3 regions of the Lachnospira sp. CLA-JM-H23 genome follow, and region 3 is predicted to be linked to each of the others. Evidence: predicted binding sites of a transcription regulator. Region 3 holds the regulator's gene; each other region holds the start of a gene.
What was found. The regulator Rex, encoded in region 3, represses fermentation and respiration genes when NADH is low (regulators of the CRP and FNR family bind a similar motif). The targets are predictions, from matches to a motif close to ATTGTTAANTANTTAACAAT.
Positions count from the first base shown of each region.

Region 1: a site for Rex is predicted at 2,712-2,731, ahead of gap (type I glyceraldehyde-3-phosphate dehydrogenase). Genes of this name have one in related genera too.
Region 2: a site for Rex is predicted at 2,694-2,713, ahead of hypB (hydrogenase nickel incorporation protein HypB). Genes of this name have one in related genera too.

Region 1 is NZ_JBBMET010000009.1:33,235-39,140, forward strand. Features, by position in the region: gene WMO42_RS11610 (phosphoglycerate kinase) at 269-1,462, opposite strand; gene gap (type I glyceraldehyde-3-phosphate dehydrogenase) at 1,655-2,686, opposite strand; gene WMO42_RS11620 (Na/Pi cotransporter family protein) at 2,883-4,580, opposite strand; gene WMO42_RS11625 (histidinol-phosphatase HisJ family protein) at 4,888-5,709, shown strand.
Region 2 is NZ_JBBMET010000009.1:136,128-142,033, reverse strand. Features, by position in the region: gene trpA (tryptophan synthase subunit alpha) at 1-596, shown strand, start outside; gene WMO42_RS12070 (DUF3837 family protein) at 599-910, shown strand; gene WMO42_RS12065 (HPr family phosphocarrier protein) at 990-1,244, shown strand; gene WMO42_RS12060 (DUF6465 family protein) at 1,263-1,856, shown strand; gene WMO42_RS12055 (CarD family transcriptional regulator) at 2,024-2,521, shown strand; gene hypB (hydrogenase nickel incorporation protein HypB) at 2,879-3,550, shown strand; gene WMO42_RS12045 (FAD-dependent oxidoreductase) at 3,621-5,906, shown strand, end outside.
Region 3 is NZ_JBBMET010000005.1:143,494-149,399, forward strand. Features, by position in the region: gene WMO42_RS08070 (DEAD/DEAH box helicase) at 1-260, shown strand, start outside; gene WMO42_RS08075 (methionine synthase) at 261-944, shown strand; gene WMO42_RS08080 (homocysteine S-methyltransferase family protein) at 937-3,393, shown strand; gene WMO42_RS08085 (redox-sensing transcriptional repressor Rex) at 3,524-4,159, shown strand; gene WMO42_RS08090 (hypothetical protein) at 4,186-4,809, shown strand; gene WMO42_RS08095 (NAD(P)H-hydrate dehydratase) at 4,806-5,906, shown strand, end outside.

The sequences.
Region 1 (5,906 bases), on a different contig from region 3:
TATTACCAGCTCAGTTATTTTAATAAAAAAATTATATCATACAAATTTATAAAAAGCCACTAATAATGCAAATATTTAAAATAAATACAATGTATGTACCTAAGTATTTTATATATACAACATATTGTATTAAGACAAGCTTAGTTTTATGATTATTTTCAAACAAAAGGAGCCGTATATATCAATATACAGCTCCTTTTGTGTATTGCCCGACTGAATTAACTGTCAATTAACCAATCAAAGCTATATGTTTATGTCAGTAAACACTCTATTTGTCATTAGCTGCTACTACACCTGGGAGTTCCTTACCTTCAAGGAATTCAAGTGAAGCACCGCCACCTGTTGAAATATGTGTCATCTTATCACCGAAACCAAGGTTATTAACTGCGGCTGCTGAATCACCACCACCGATAATTGTAGTAGCATCTGTAAGCTGAGCTAATTCTTCTGCAACAGCAATAGTTCCCTTTGCAAAGTTAGGGAATTCAAATACACCCATAGGTCCATTCCATACTACTGTCTTGGCATCCTTAAGAGCATCCTTGTAAAGCTCACAAGTCTTAGGTCCGATATCCATACCCATATCATCATCTTCCTGGCATCCAGCTTCAACTACATGGAAAGGAGTATCGTTCTTGAATTCCTTTGTTACTACTGTATCAACAGGAATAAGCATCTTAACACCCTTAGCTTCAGCCTTAGCCATCATTTCCTTAGCATAGTCAAGATAATCTTCTTCAACTAATGACTGTCCAACGTGACCACCATGAGCCTTCTGGAATGTGTATGACATACCGCCACCGATAATAAGTGTATCAACCTTATCAAGAAGGTTGTTAATAACAGAAATCTTTGAAGACACCTTTGAACCACCAAGAATAGCTACGAAAGGCCTTACTGGATTATTAACAGCATTTCCAAGGAAATCTATTTCTTTCTGCATAAGGTAACCAACTACTGCTGTATCAACATACTTTGTTACACCTACGTTAGAGCAGTGTGCTCTGTGTGCTGTACCGAAAGCATCATTAACAAATACATCAGCGATTGAAGCTAAATCCTTAGAGAATTCATCACCATTCTTTGTCTCTTCTGCTCTGAAACGTGTATTCTCAAGAAGAATAACATCTCCATTATTCATAGCTTCAACAGCAGCTCTTGCATTGTCACCAACTACTGTATCATCAGCAGCGAACTTAACTTCCTGTCCAAGAAGCTCTGAAAGTCTTTTAGCAACTGGTGCTAATGAAAATGCCTTATCAGCTCCCTTTGGCTTACCAAGATGTGAGCAAAGAATAACCTTTCCTCCATCAGCTATTAACTTCTTTATTGTTGGAAGTGCAGCAACAAGACGTGTTTCATCTGTAATCTTATCACCATCTAATGGTACATTAAAATCACATCTGCATAAAACTCTTTTGCCATTAACGTTGATATCATCAACTGACTTCTTATTAAGCATATCTATATCCTCCAAATTATCATTACTAGCTTATTGACAGTGACCTGTAAACAACCCAGGTATGCCTGTTCTGTCCCGCCATACATCAGGACAGTCTTAACATACTTATCAAAATACCGGAGAATGAATTCTCATCTCCGGTATTATTACAAGTTAAATAAATTAACCCTTAATGGTCAATGTATATTATAATTACTTGCTTAATTCAGCGAAGTACTTAATTGTTCTAACCATCTGGCTTGTGTATGAGTTCTCGTTATCATACCAAGAAACTACCTGAACCTGGCAGCCACCGTTTGGAAGTTCGTTAACCATTGTCTGTGTAGCATCGAATAATGAACCAAATCTCATTCCAACGATATCACTTGATACGATAAGTTCTTCATTGTAACCAAAGCTTTCTGTAGCAGCAGCCTTCATAGCAGCATTAACTTCATCAACAGTAACCTTCTTAGCTACAACAGCGTTAAGGATTGTTGTAGAACCTGTAGGTGTAGGAACTCTCTGAGCAGCTCCAATAAGCTTTCCATTAAGTTCTGGGATAACAAGACCGATAGCCTTAGCAGCACCTGTTGAGTTAGGAACGATGTTGCAAGCACCAGCTCTTGATCTTCTTAAATCACCCTTTCTCTGAGGTCCATCAAGTATCATCTGGTCACCTGTGTAAGCGTGAATTGTGCACATAATACCTGATTCGATTGTTGCACAGTCATTAAGAGCCTTAGCCATAGGAGCTAAGCAGTTAGTTGTACAAGAAGCAGCTGAGATAATCTGATCATCTGCTGTAAGTGTTTCGTGGTTAACATTGTAAACGATTGTCTTTAAATCGTTACCAGCTGGAGCTGAGATAACAACCTTCTTAGCACCTGCATTGATATGAGCCTGAGCCTTAGCCTTTGATGTATAGAAACCTGAGCACTCAAGAACTACGTCAACATCAAGATCTCCCCATGGGCAGTTGTTAGCATCTGGCTCTTTGTAGATCTTAATTGTCTTACCCTTTACTGTAATTGTACCTGCTTCATCATCAGCTGTTACCTGATCTTCCTCACCGAAATCAACATATCTTCCCTGTGATGAATCATACTTTAAAAGATGAGCTAACATCTTAGGGCTTGTTAAATCGTTGATAGCAACTACTTCGTATCCTTCTGCACCGAACATCTGTCTGAATGCAAGTCTACCGATACGTCCAAAACCATTAATCGCAACTTTTACTGACATAAAAATAAATCCTCCTAATATAAAGATTGTTAATAAAAAATCAACTACATTGTATTCTACATAAAACAATTTAAAATATCAAGTGTTAATTCCTATTTTTTACAAATTATTGTATATTTCGCCATTCAAATTAAACTTTTTACCATATTCCATTAATCTTATTATATCTAGTCTGTTCTGAAACTCACTAATCAGCTTATTTTTTCTCTTTTATCTCTGCTAACACACAGTCCGCAAGATTATTAGCGTGATCTGACATTCTCTCAAGATTAGACAAAATATCAAGGAATACAACGCCATTAGATGGCTTACATAATCCAGAAGATAATCTCTCGATATGTTTATTTCTTAATTCTTCTTCTAAATCATCAACCTCGTCTTCTATACGGCATACATTATCTGCTGCAACCCTGCTGAACTTTTCCCTGGCTTTAATTGCCTCTGAGAAACAGACAATAACCTTTTCAGATAACTTCTTGAGTTCTTCCATTCCATGCTGGGAGAATATTATTTCATTATCTATCTTGTATTTGGCAAGATCAGACATATTCTCTGCATGGTCTGACACTCTCTCAATATCAATAATCGCATGGAATAAATCATTAATAAGTAAATGCTGTTCTTCCGTTATGGAAAGATTATTAACTTTTATGAGATATTCTGTAAGATACTTTTCATAGAGGTCAACCTTGTGTTCCGTCTCTATGACTTTATCTATCATATCCTGATCATTGTTCATAACAGCACTTACCGAATATTTTATATTATCCAGTGACAGATTGCCCATTATGATAACTTCGCTGAGTGCCCTGTCAACCGCTACTGATGGCTGTTCTAATATTCTGCTGTCAAAATGTCTTGATAACTCTGCCGCATAACTGTCGCTTGCCTCTAATGAAGCATTTTCTTCATCTTCAGTCTTCTCTCTTATAATTATGCCTGAAAGTTTAACAAGCAGACTTCCAAATGGCATCATTATAGTTGTACATATTATGTTAAAGAACGTATGGAATATAGATATTTCCACACTTGTTATATTATGCACAGCTAACGCAGGTTTAAACATAAATAATATAAAAGCACCTGTTCCAAATATAACTGCTCCCGCAACATTAAATAAAAGATGCATACAAGCTGCTCTCTTTGCATTCCTTGTTGTACCAGCACTTGATATAATTGCAGTTACACACGAACCTATATTCTGCCCCAACGTAATAAATACTGCCGCATTGGTAGTAACCACTCCATTAATTGCGAGTGTCTGTAATATACCTACTGATGCAGAAGAGCTTTGTAGAATTGCTGTTACTACAATACCAATTGCAATGCCCAATAATGGATTACTTCCTACTACTTCAAACGCTTTTGAAAAAATAGGTGCATCTGTATATGGAGATATCGACTCTGACATAAAATCAAGTCCTAAGAATAAAAGTCCGATACCTACAACTATCTCTCCTGCCATTTTCTTTTTAGGCTTCTTACTAAACAATACAAGAATTGCACCGATTCCTACAAGCAGAGGTGCATAAAATGATGGCTTTAACACTTTGACAGCATCTCCGAGCTGTCCTAAAGATACAATCCATGCTGTTATGGTTGTACCAATGTTAGCACCCATTATAACTCCTACAGCCTGTACAAGTGTCATAAGACCAGCATTAACAAATCCAACAACCATAACTGTTGTCGCGCCACTACTCTGAATTATGGCTGTTATAAATGCTCCAACAAGAACAGCTAATAATCTGTTCCTTGTAAGATAGCCTATGAGCTGTTTCATCTTGCTTCCCGCTGACTTTTGCATACCATCTGCCATTATGTTCATTCCATATAAGAACATACCGATGCCGCCTGCAAACATAAACAAATTGCCAACTAACTCAATATTCACTTTTTTCTCCTGTCCTGCACATACTAATTATCTGTTAATAAAGATTTATCTATACTTAATAAAAGTAAAGAAATTGTGCATTTTGTGTAAAGAATGTAAAAATACGTTTACATAATAACAATCAATTCAAATATTTTCAAGGGCTTTAGTACCATTTTCAAACTAATAATGCTATAATCAACAATATAATAATTATAAATATGATGTGAGTATCAGAATAATCTTTACTGCTCACTTATACATCGTGATTGTTTAGCAGCCCACATAATAACAATCTAATTTTACTTATGAAATGGAGAAGACATATATGAGAACTTATCCTGAACTTTCAGACTGGCATCTTCACTCGCATTTTTCGTCTGATTCAACCGAAACTCCTGAGAATATAATCAAAAATGCCATCAATATGCAGTTAAAAAGCATATGTTTTACAGAACACAACGACTACGATTACCCTTTAGAGGACGGAAATGTTGTATTTGCCCTTGATTATGACAAATATACAGACGAACTGCTTGAATTAAAAGAGCGTTATAAAAATGATATTTTTATTGGAATTGGTGTCGAACAGGGACTTCTTTCTTCTGCTAAAGATAAAATCAACAACTACGACCCTACTGGCAGACTTGATTTTATAATTGGTTCATCACATCTTGTATATGGCAACGACCCTTATTATCCTGAATTCTGGGATAATGTGTCCGTAAAAGATGCAATAAGCAGATATTATGAAGCAATAACCGACTGCATTAAAACTTGCGATAACTTTGATGTATACGGACATCTTGATTATATTGTAAGATATGCTCCTGATCAGGATAATGATTATAACTGGAAAGATTATTATGATTATTTCGATACAATCCTAAGACTTCTTATTGACAAGGGCAAAGGCATTGAAATCAATACCGCAGGACTTAAATACGGACTTAAAAATCCTAATCCCTGCCTTGATATAGTAAAAATGTACCGCTCACTTGGCGGCGAGATTATAACAACAGGTTCTGATGCCCATAAAGCCTGCCATATTGCATATTCCTATGAAATAATCACTGATATGCTTAAAAATACAGGATTTAACTATTATACTATATTCAAGGAAAGAAAGCCTGAATTCGTATCTATATAAGCACATAAGGGTTATCATCACCAGCTTTTCTGTAGACTGATTGCTCCATATATGTTTATTAATATCTGAAAAGACCAAGTATCTGCCACTGCATCTGCAGCATTAATTTACAGCATATATCAGCCCCTCAGTATGGATTTTTCTTTCATACCTTATGGGCTGATATTATATTAATCCTTTGATATATTTTTCACTTT
Region 2 (5,906 bases), on a different contig from region 3:
CATCTTATGAAGCAATACAGAAGGGTGCAACCTTAACAAAGATATTTACACTTATGAAAGAGGTAAGAAAAGAAGGACTTACTACACCTGTAGTGTTTATGATGTACTATAATACAGTTTACCATTACGGACTTGAAGAATTTGTCAAAATGTGTGCAGAGTGCGGAGTGGATGGTCTTATTATACCAGACCTTCCATATGAGGAGCAGAAAGAGATTAATGCAGTGCTTGCAGAAAATGAGGCTGCACCAATTCTTATACAGCTCGTATCACCGGTATCTAAGCAGCGTATACCTATGATTGTTAATAATGCAAGAGGCTTTGTATACTGTGTATCACAGATGGGTGTTACAGGTAATGGTGCTAATTTCCATAAGCAGATAAGAGAGTATCTTTTGGAAGTTAAGAAGAACAGCCCAGTTCCGGTTATGATGGGATTTGGAATAAGAACAGCCGGGGACGTAGAGCCGCTTGAGGATATTATTGATGGTGCAATTGTTGGTTCACATTTTATAACTCTTATGAAAGAGAATAATTATGATGAAAATGTTATCAAAGAATATATAAGCTCTTTCAAGAAGGAGATGAATGAGTAAATATGGTTGTTAGTCTTGTAAGAACAGCGATACAGACAAAATGCAGATATGATAATGCCAGAATGACAGGAAATTATGAATGTGCGTATGCACTTGGTATTTTAACAAGTCAGGAGGGTGTTGAACCAGAAGGCACAATAACTGAATTAAAAAGCGTGTATGATAAGGTTATAAGCGGTATTTCAGCTATCCAGACGGATGATAAGAAGATACAGCAGTTAATTGCAATAACGTCTGATTATGAGGTTACAGATAAGTTTGATGAGCAGATGAATGAACTATATCATATGGGATACAACGATAAGAATATTTAAGCAGGTCTTGACTTATTAGGGTATATGAGGTATATTCTACAAATGTAATTAATTTATGAAGGATAGGTGGATGTTAACGATGACAGAATTGGTTAAGGTTGCAGACATTAACAAAGCACATAAGAATCCAATAGCTGAATTAGTTCAGATAGCATGTAAGTTTGACAGTCATATTGAGATTGAGGGCGAAGGAAAAAACATTAATGCAAAAAGTCTTATGGGGATTATGGCATTTGGATTAAAGGAAGGCATCGAGGTTAAAGTTACAGCTACTGGCAGTGATGAGAGTAATGCCACCGATGCAATTAGGAACTTTTTAACTTGTAATGATTAATTTATGGAGGATTTGATCATGGAAACTAAGGACATTTTTGGTAACGAGGCTAAGACAGAAGTTAAGACAGCAAAGAGTGCAGATGTTAAGAAGACCACTACAAGAAAGACACCTGCAAAGGCAGCAGCAAAAGAAACTGTTAAGGAAACTAAGAAAGAAGCAGCTAAGACTGTTGAGACAGTAAAGAAGGCAGCCGGGGAAACTAAGGAAGCAGCCAAGAAGGTTGAAGCTGATGTAAAGGCAACAGCTAAGAGTGTAGAGGCAGAAGTTAAGACAGCAGTCACAGCTAAGAAGGCAGCAGTTAAAAAGGCAGCTTCTAAAGCAGCAGCTAAGACAACTAAGACAGCAGCTAAGGCTGTTAAGGAAGTAAAGGCAAAGAAGCCAGCCACTAGAAAGACAACTAAGGCAGCTAAGAATACTTTTGATAAGGAGTTATTCTTCCAGTATGCTAATAAACAGGTTGATGAGGAAACTCTTGTTGCAAGAATAGTTGAAGATGCTAAGGAACAGAATGTAGAGATTAAGGAACTGAAAATGTACTTAAAGCCAGAAGATAATGCATGTTACTATGTTGCTAACGGCAATGTTGCAGGACGTGTTAATCTCTATTAATTCCAATTGATACATAATGTTAAAGGACTGTGGTGTATGTATGATGCCACAGTTCTTTTTTGTTCTTTATAAAGAATTTTAAAAGAAAACATTTTGAAAAAATTGTCGAATTGATGTATAATAATACCCAAGTTGGTAAAGTAAAGTACACAGAAATGAGGAGTTATATGTTTGAAGTTAATGAAAAAGTTGTTTATGGAGTTGTAGGTGTATGTGAGATTGAACAGATAGGCAGACCACCTATAAAGGGAATTGACAAAGATTATTATTTTCTTCAGCCTGTATATGACACTAAAGGTATTATATATTCGCCAGTTGAGAATAACAAAGTTATGATTAGGAGCATAATTGGCAAGGATACCTGTATCAAGCTTATTGACCGTGCTAAGAATTGTAAGAAGGATGAGGCACTCAATGAAAAGATTCACCCATCCAGGTATGACGAGATGGTTAAATCACAGGACGTTATACAGCTTATGCACCTTGTAAGAGCTTTGTTTAACATAAAGAATGACAGAGCAAAGGAGTTAAGGAGAATGAAGTCGGCAGATAACCGTATGCTTGCAACAGCAAGAAAGCTTCTTTACGGAGAGATAGCAGCGGCTATGAATGAGGACTACACTGCAATGTCAGAGCAGATGGACAATTATCTGTCAGTGCTTTGATTTTAATCAGAGAAATCCTGTTTGATTAAATAATATATTTTATCCAGTGTTTTAGATAAATGTAATTAATGGTAACATTCAATGATTGCATTTTATCAATAACACTGTTTTTTTTATTTTAAAACATATATAATAATATTATTATGATAAAGCTTGATTTCGTGAATTGATAATTGACATTTTTTTAACATATTGCTATCATAGTGCAATACGCATAAAAGCAGGGACTGATTACGGCATAATTTAGTCAGACTTTTATTGACAATTAAATATTCACATAGTATGTAATAAGCTATTGTTATGGCTTGGCATATGTGAACAGCTTTATTAGCTCATATTAAATCAGGGAGGTTAGCAGTGAAGGACGTTAGGGTTATTGAAGTGAAAAAAAGCGTGTTTGAAAGCAACGATGAACGTGCCGCTCTTTTAAGAAAAGATTTAAAAGATAAAGGTGTATTTCTTTTAAATCTTATGTCATCACCGGGGGCAGGAAAGACAACAACTCTTACAAGAACGATTGAACAGTTGAAAGATGACTTAAGAATAGGCGTTATGGAGGCTGATATTGATTCAGATGTTGATGCAATAACAATTGCTGAGACAGGTGCTAAAGCAATACAGCTTCATACTGGTGGAATGTGTCATCTTGATGCTGATATGACAAGACAGGGAATTGATGAGCTTGACGATAGTGATATTGATCTGGTAGTTCTTGAGAATGTCGGAAATCTTGTCTGTCCGGCGGAGTTTGATACAGGTGCAGTAAAGAATGTTATGATTCTTTCAGTGCCAGAGGGTGATGATAAACCACTTAAATATCCCCTTATGTTTTCAGTGTGTGATGTTGTGCTTATCAATAAGATTGATGTTATGGAATATTTTGATTTTGATATTGAACAGTGCAGGGAATATATCAGAAGAAGAAATCCTGATGCTAAGGTGATACCTGTTAGTGCCAAGACGGGTGAAGGAATATTAGAATGGACAGACTGGTTAAAGAACCAGGTTATGGAATGGAAAGAAGCGTAACCACGGTAAGCATAATTATTTAACGTGAGCAACGAAGATAAAAGCCTTTATAAGGTGGAAAGGACAATTTATGGGTAAAGAAGAATTTAAAAATCCTCATCCGGAACTTCCGGTAAGAGAGCCAATACTTAAGCTTGGCAAGATGATAACAGACAGAGTGCCAATTAAGCTTGGCTTTGAGAAATTAACAGCAGATAGTCCGGAATACTGGGGACTTGCACCAATATGTACAGATGAACAGGCCAATATAGCATTAAAAATGGGTGTCCGTAAACCTAAGACACTTAAGCAGATGGTGCAGATTACAGGAATGGACGAGAAAGAACTTGAAAAGCAGCTTGAGCAGATGTCTTTTAATGGTCTTTTGGAATATAACTGGGAAAATCCACAGCACGAGAAGCAGTATGTTCTTCCAATGTTCGTACCAGGAAGTGCTGAATTTACTAATATGAATTCCACAGTTCTTGAAGAACATCCAGAGATGGGACGTTTTTTTGAGAGAATGAGCCGTCTTCCATTGGAAAAGATTACTCCTATGGTGCCACCAGGGGGTGCAGGAATTGGTATGCACGTTATTCCGGTAGAGAAAGCTATTGATATGAATAACGAGGCAATATCTTTAGAGAAGATATCATACTGGCTTGATAAGTATGATGGCAAATATGCAGCAAGCCCATGTTCATGCCGTAAGTCAAGAAAGACTTATGATGAAGGCTGTGCAGATGATCCAGAGGATTGGTGTATAGCTGTTGGTGATATGGCTGATTATGTTGTTGAAACAGGCAAGGGCGGTCATTATATCACTAAGGAAGAAGCACTTGAGATATTCAAGAAGGCTGAAGACAATGGTTTTGTTCACCAGATTACTAATATTGACGGACAGGACAAGATATTTGCTATATGTAACTGTAATGTTAATGTCTGTTATGCACTTAGAACATCGCAGTTATTTAACACACCTAATATGTCACGTTCGGCATATGTTGCCAAGGTAACTAAAGAGAACTGTGTAGCCTGTGGCAAGTGTGTTGAATACTGTCCGGCAGGAGCTGTAAAGCTTGGACAGAAGTTATGTACTAAGGACGGAAGCGAGATTAAGTATCCTAAAATGCCACTTCCATCAGAGCAGAAGTGGGGACCACATATGTGGACAGAAGATTACAGGGATAAGAACCGTATCAATTGTTATGATACAGGTACAGCACCTTGTAAGACAGCCTGTCCAGCACATATAGCGGTTCAGGGCTATCTTAAGATGGCAGCTCAGGGAAGATACAAGGATGCACTTGCACTTATTAAGAAGGATAATCCATTCCCGGCAGTATGTGGACATGTATGTAACAGAAGGTGTGAGGATGCCTGTACAAGAGGAACAATAGATGAAGCTATTGCAATAGATGAAGTTAAGAAGTTTATTGCAATGCAGGATTTAAAAGCAGATACACGTTATATACCAGAACCTGTAGTTCCGGCAACTAAGGGATATTTTGATGAAAAGATTGCTATTATTGGTGGCGGACCTGCTGGACTTTCGTGTGCATTCTACCTTGCACAGAAGGGTTACAAGCCAACTGTATTTGAGAAGAACAAGAAGGCTGGTGGTATGCTTGTATATGGTATTCCATCATTTAAGCTTGAAAAAGATGTTGTTGAGGCTGAGATAGATGTTATGCGACAGATGGGCGTTGACATTAAGACAGGTGTTGAAGTTGGTAAGGACATCACTATTGATGAATTAAAGAAGCAGGGTTATAAAGCATTTTATATAGCAATAGGCTGTCAGGGTTCAAGAAAAGCAGGAGTTGCAGGCGAAGATGCCAAGGGCGTTATGTCAGCAGTTGACTTCTTAAAAGAGGCTGGAAGCACACACGAATTCCCACTTGAAGGTGATGTTGTTGTAATCGGTGGTGGTAATGTTGCTATTGACGTTGCAAGAACAAGCACAAGAGTTGGTGATTACAATGTATCTATGTTCTGTCTTGAGGACAGAGCTAATATGCCAGCTTCAGAAGAAGAAATAGAAGAGGCTGTAGAAGAAGGCGTTAAGCTTGACTGTGGCTGGGGTCCTAAGGAAATCCTTACAGAAAATGGAAAGGTTACAGGAATTGTCCTTAAGAGATGTACATCAGTTAAGGATGCAGATGGAAGATTTAACCCTCAGTATGATGAGAATGATACTAAGACAGTTAAGTGCAGTCACGTATTCTTAAGTATAGGCCAGACAACAATCTGGGGCGATTTATTAAAAGGCACAAAGGTTGAGATAGATGGCGTAAGAGTTAAAGCTGACAAGCTTACATACCAGACAACAGATCCAGATGTATTTATCGGTGGAGATGTATACACAGGACCAAGA
Region 3 (5,906 bases):
ATAAAATAAAGCCAGCTAATATTCTTGGAGCTATTGCAGGTGAATCTGGTATGCCTGGCAAGCTTGTAGGCGCGATAGATATGATGGACAACTATACATTTGTTGATGTACCAGCTATACACGCAGAGAAAATTCTTAAGGCAATGAATGATAACGTGCAGATTAAGGGACGCCGTGTTAATGTTGAGAAGGCTAACCAGTCAAGAGGCAAGGGCAGAGGAAAAGGCAAGCATAAGGACAAAGCAAGAAAGAATAAATAAATGAAAAAACAGGTGACATTAAGCAGTATAAACAGGGCAGAAGTATTAAGATACTTAGGATACAAGGGAATAGGGGCAGATGAGACAATAAACAGCCTTATAGATGAATGTGAGGCAGAGGTCTTAAAAGCGGCAGTTCCAAGATATGTATACAGGGTAGTGGATGTGACACAGGTCGATGAGGGCGTAAGGCTTGAAGGGACTTCTGTTACATTAAAAGGAAACTCAATTAAAGAACATCTTAAAGGCTGTAATAAAGCGGCACTTATAGCAGTGACAATCTCTGATGGAATAGACAGGATGTTAAGGGTGATGCAGGCCTCAGACCTTGCCAAGGCTGTAATATCAGACAGTATGGCAAGTGCAGCAATTGAACAGGTATGTGATAAGGTTGAGGCTGTTATTAAAGAGGAACTTCCAGAGTATAACCAGACATTCAGGTTTGGAATAGGATATGGTGATCTGCCTTTGTCACAGCAGGGCGAATTCTTAAAAATACTAAATGCACCTAAGCTTATAGGGCTTAATATAGGAAAGACTGATATGATGACACCAACCAAGTCTGTAACAGCAGTTATTGGGCTTACAACCGGAGAGGTCAGTTCAAAGAAAAAAGGCTGTATGTCGTGTAACCTTAAAGGTACATGCAGATTCAGGGAAGCAGGAGGACATTGTAATGAATAAATTAAAAGAACTTTTACAAAAGGATTATGTGATTCTTGATGGTGGAATGGGTACTATGCTTCAGGCGGCAGGAATGAAGATGGGTGAAACACCAGAGATGCTTAATATTACAGAACCGGAACTTCTCATTTCCATACACGAGCAGTATCTAAAGGCAGGTGCAGACATAATATATGCCAATACATTTGGTGGCAACAGATATAAGCTTGAAGAATGTGGGCATTCAGTTGATGAACTTGTAACAGCGGGAATTAAAAATGCAAAGAAGGCGTGTGCCAATGTGAATCCACGAGCACTTGTAGCACTTGATGTAGGACCTATAGGACAGCTTCTAGAGCCAACAGGTACATTAAGCTTTGAGGAAGCTTATGAGATGTATGCTGAGATAGTCAAGGCTGGTGAAGCGGCAGGTGCAGATCTTGTTGTATTTGAGACAATGACAGATCTGTTAGATGTGAAAGCGGCAGTGCTTGCAGCAAAGGAGAATAGCCAGCTTCCAATAATGACGACTATGACATTTGAAGAAAATATGCGTACATTTACAGGATGTCAGATATCTTCATTTGCACTTACAATATCAGGACTTGGAGTTGATGCCTTAGGTGTCAACTGTTCACTTGGACCTAAGGAACTTGAGCCGGTTATTAAGGAACTTACAGGCTGGACTAATCTTCCGGTTATAGTAAAGCCTAATGCAGGACTTCCCGACCCTGTTACTAATGAATATAATGTGACAGCAGAGCAGTTTGCTGAATTTATGAAGGATTTAAGAAAGTATGGCATTAAAATATTCGGTGGTTGTTGTGGAACAACTCCTGAATTCATAAAGTGCTTATCAGATATGTTACATAAAGAAGGCAATTTAGCAAAAGAGCCAGTGAAAATACCATCGGCTGTATGCTCAGCTACAAGCACAGTTATAGTTGACCAGCCAAGAGTTGTAGGAGAGAGAATTAACCCAACAGGTAAAAAGGTATTTAAGCAGGCACTCTTAGATAATGATATGGATTATATACTTGGACAGGCATTAGAACAGACAGGTGCGGGTGCTGATATTCTTGATGTCAATGTAGGACTTCCGGGAATTGATGAAAGACAGATGATGGTTGATACTGTGAAAGCACTTCAGTCAGTTGTGGATGTGCCTCTCCAGCTTGACTCAACTATACCTGAGGTTCTTGATGCTGCATTAAGAGTATATAATGGTAAGCCGATTGTCAATTCAGTTAATGGAGAAGAAGACTCTCTTAATAACATTCTGCCAATAGTTAAAAAATATGGTGCGGCAGTAATTGGCCTTGCTCTTGATAAAGATGGTATTCCTAAGAAAGCAGAAGACAGAGTTGCCATAGCAAGAAAGATTATGGACAGGGCAATAGCTATAGGAATTCCTAAAGAGGATATATATATAGACTGTCTTACACTTACAGCCTCAGCCGAACAGGAGGGGGTAATGGAAACGCTTAATGCACTTTATGAGGTTAAGCATACTCTTGGCTTAAGGACGGTGCTTGGTGTATCGAATATATCTTTCGGACTTCCTAACAGAGTGCTTGTCAATCACATTTTCTTAACAATGGCTATGCAGAATGGTCTTGATCTTGCGATTATTAACCCTAACATATATGAGATGATGGGGGCAGTAAGGGCATATAAGCTTCTTGCCAATATAGATAAGAATTCTGTTGATTATATTAAGGCTTATGCTTCAATGCCTAATATAAGCAAGATTAATCCAATGAATACAGCGGCAAATGCAGTACAGGGTGGTCAGACAGCACAGGCAGGTGGAAGTGTTAATCTTAAGGATAAGAAGGGCAGTTATACCTGTGATGACTTATTCTATGCAGTAGAGAAAGGTCTAAAAAATGAAGGTGCAGCAATAACAGAAGAACTTCTTGCAGGTATGGATTCTATGGACATTGTTAATAATGCCTTGATTCCTGCACTTGATAAGATAGGTGAGGAGTTCGAGAAGGGAACATTATTCCTGCCACAGCTTATAATGGCGGCTGGCGTTGCACAGGGAGCGTTTGAGGTTATAAGAAAACATATGATTATGAGCAATAATGCACCTGTAAGCAAGGGAAAGATTGTTATTGCGACGGTTAAGGGAGATGTCCACGATATTGGAAAGAATATCGTAAAGGTACTTCTTGAGAATTATGGTTATGAGGTTATTGATCTTGGAAAGGATGTTGAATATCAGGTTGTTGTAGATGCGATTAAAGAAAATGGTGCGAAGCTTTGTGGTCTGTCAGCACTTATGACAACAACACTTGTTTCAATGAAAAAGACAATAGAACTTATACATAAGAACAATCTTGATTGTAAGGTTATGGTAGGAGGAGCAGTGCTTACTCCTGAATATGCTAAGGAAATACATGCGGATTTCTATTCAAAGGATGCAAAGGAGTCTGTGGATATTGCTAAGAGAGTGCTTGGATAGAGTACATTTCTTTACTTTTTAGCAAAATAGTTATATAATTAACATTAATTTTGAAGGCTGATGGGAAGCTGGTAATTACAGGTTTCCCATCTCCTTTTCGTAGCAGTATTGCACAGGAATGGAGAATGTTATGGAAGAGAATAAGAAGATTTCATCGGCTGTTATAAGAAGATTGCCAAGATATTACAGATATCTGGGCGAACTTATAGAAAGTGGTGTTCAGAGGATTTCATCTAAAGATTTAAGTGTGAGAATGAAAGTTACAGCATCACAGATAAGACAGGACCTCAATAATTTCGGAGGTTTTGGACAGCAGGGATATGGATATAATGTGAAGTATCTTTATGATGAGATAGGCAAGATACTTGGAATAGACAGGAAGCATAATATGATAATAATAGGTGCTGGTAACCTTGGACGTGCTATTGTTAATTATACAGACTTTGAGAAGCGTGGTTTTGTTATATGCGGCGTATTTGATAACAATCCAGAGCTTAAAGGTGAAAGCATTCACGGAATAGATATAATGATGATGGATCAACTTGCCGATTTTATACATAAGAACGATATAGAGATAGTTGCACTGACAATACCAAAGCAGGCGGCTAAGGAAATCGGAAAGCAGGTTGCAGATGCAGGAATTAAGGCTATATGGAATTTCGCACATACAGATCTTAATCTGCCAGATGACGTAATAGTTGAGAATGTACATTTATCAGAAAGCCTTATGAGACTTTCTTACACAATTGCCAATAAGCACTCATAAAGATATTAAATCCAAAGGGGGAATTGATGGTGTCTAAGATAACTTATGAATTGTTAAAGAATAGTGATGTATTTAAGAATATTCCGATTCTTACGCTTGATGAGCGATGGTATCACCTTATTAACGAGAAGAATAAGACAGATGAGATTGCGTATTGGGAGAAACAGGTTAATGAACTGCTTAAGAAGCAGGGAAGAATTAATAATGACATTAAAGACATCAAGAAGCTTAAAAAGCAGCTTATCAATGATGTTGTTGAGAATATGGAAGATGATGATTCAAGTAGGCAGAAGCAGAAGCGTATGAGCCAGAACCAAAGACTTATACAGGAGTCTAATGACAAGATAGCTTCGCTTGAAGATGAACTCTTAGAAGTACCAAGAGAATTGGCAAGGGCTAACGAGAAGCTTCTTACAGAGACACTTAAAGCCTGCTATGACAGAATGAATGCCAATACAGAGGATATAGAGGTACTTGATAAGTGGATTAATGCTACAAGAGTCAAGCTTAAGAAGAATATTCTTATAAAACAGGATAAAGAAACTGTTAATAATAATATGTATTCTCTTATACACGATATTATCGGACCTGAGAATTGTAGTGCAGTTGACAGAATTAATGAAGGCAATGTAGGAGATAAGCAGGAATGAGATATGTATTAGATGCGGCTTCTATGAAGAATGTGGATTCTTATTCAATTAATACTCTTGGTATACCATCAGTTGTGCTTATGGAAAGAGCCGCACTCTCAGTGACAGAAGCTATTGAAAGCAAGGTTAAAGGAAATATACATACAGACATTATATGCGTATGTGGACGTGGCAATAATGGGGCAGATGGACTTGCGGTGGCAAGACAGCTTTATCTTAAGGGCTACAATGTGGATGTGTATATAATTAACTCACACGCTTCTACCAAAGAATTCGATATACAATTGAACATAATAAAGAATCTGGGCATAGAATGTATTAATAGCCCGGATTTTTCTAAATATGGGGTTATTGTAGATGCCTTATTTGGCAATGGCTTATCAAGAGAACTGGCAGGAGAGGCCAGAATAGTAGTAGATACAATTAATAAATGCAGTACATCAGTGCATTCGCAGTATACACAGAATAGCGACAATAATGGAAACAGGCTTGTTGTGGCTGTTGACATACCATCAGGTATAAGTGCATCGACAGGTGTGGTTATGGGATCTGCGGTTAATGCTGATATAACAGTTACCTTCGGATTTGAAAAAATCGGACATATATTATATCCAGCAGCTTCATATTGTGGGAAGATTATAAGAAAAGATATAGGTTTTGCACAATATCCGGATATGACAAGGGATATTTTCACATATGATTATAGTGATATATCTGATATGCTTCCGCTAAGAAAGCCTGATGGCAATAAAGGAACATTTGGAAAGGCACTTGTAATAGCTGGTTCAAGGCTTTATGGAGGTGCAGCAGTATTAAGTTCAAGAGCGGCGGCACGTATAGGTGCAGGGCTTGTAAGAACCCTTACGCATATAAGCAACCGTACAGCAGTTATAACGGGCAATATGGAATGTATTGTTGATACATATGATACTGATGAGGAATGTGGAGATTTTGTTAAGAATACAGAGACATTAGTGGATAAATGTATCTGCTGGGCAGATGTTGTGTGCATAGGTCCGGGGCTGTCTATGGAAGAAAGTGCAGTAAAGCTTGTAAGAAGTGTGTCAGCAAAGAAGAATATTAAAAAGCTGTATGAT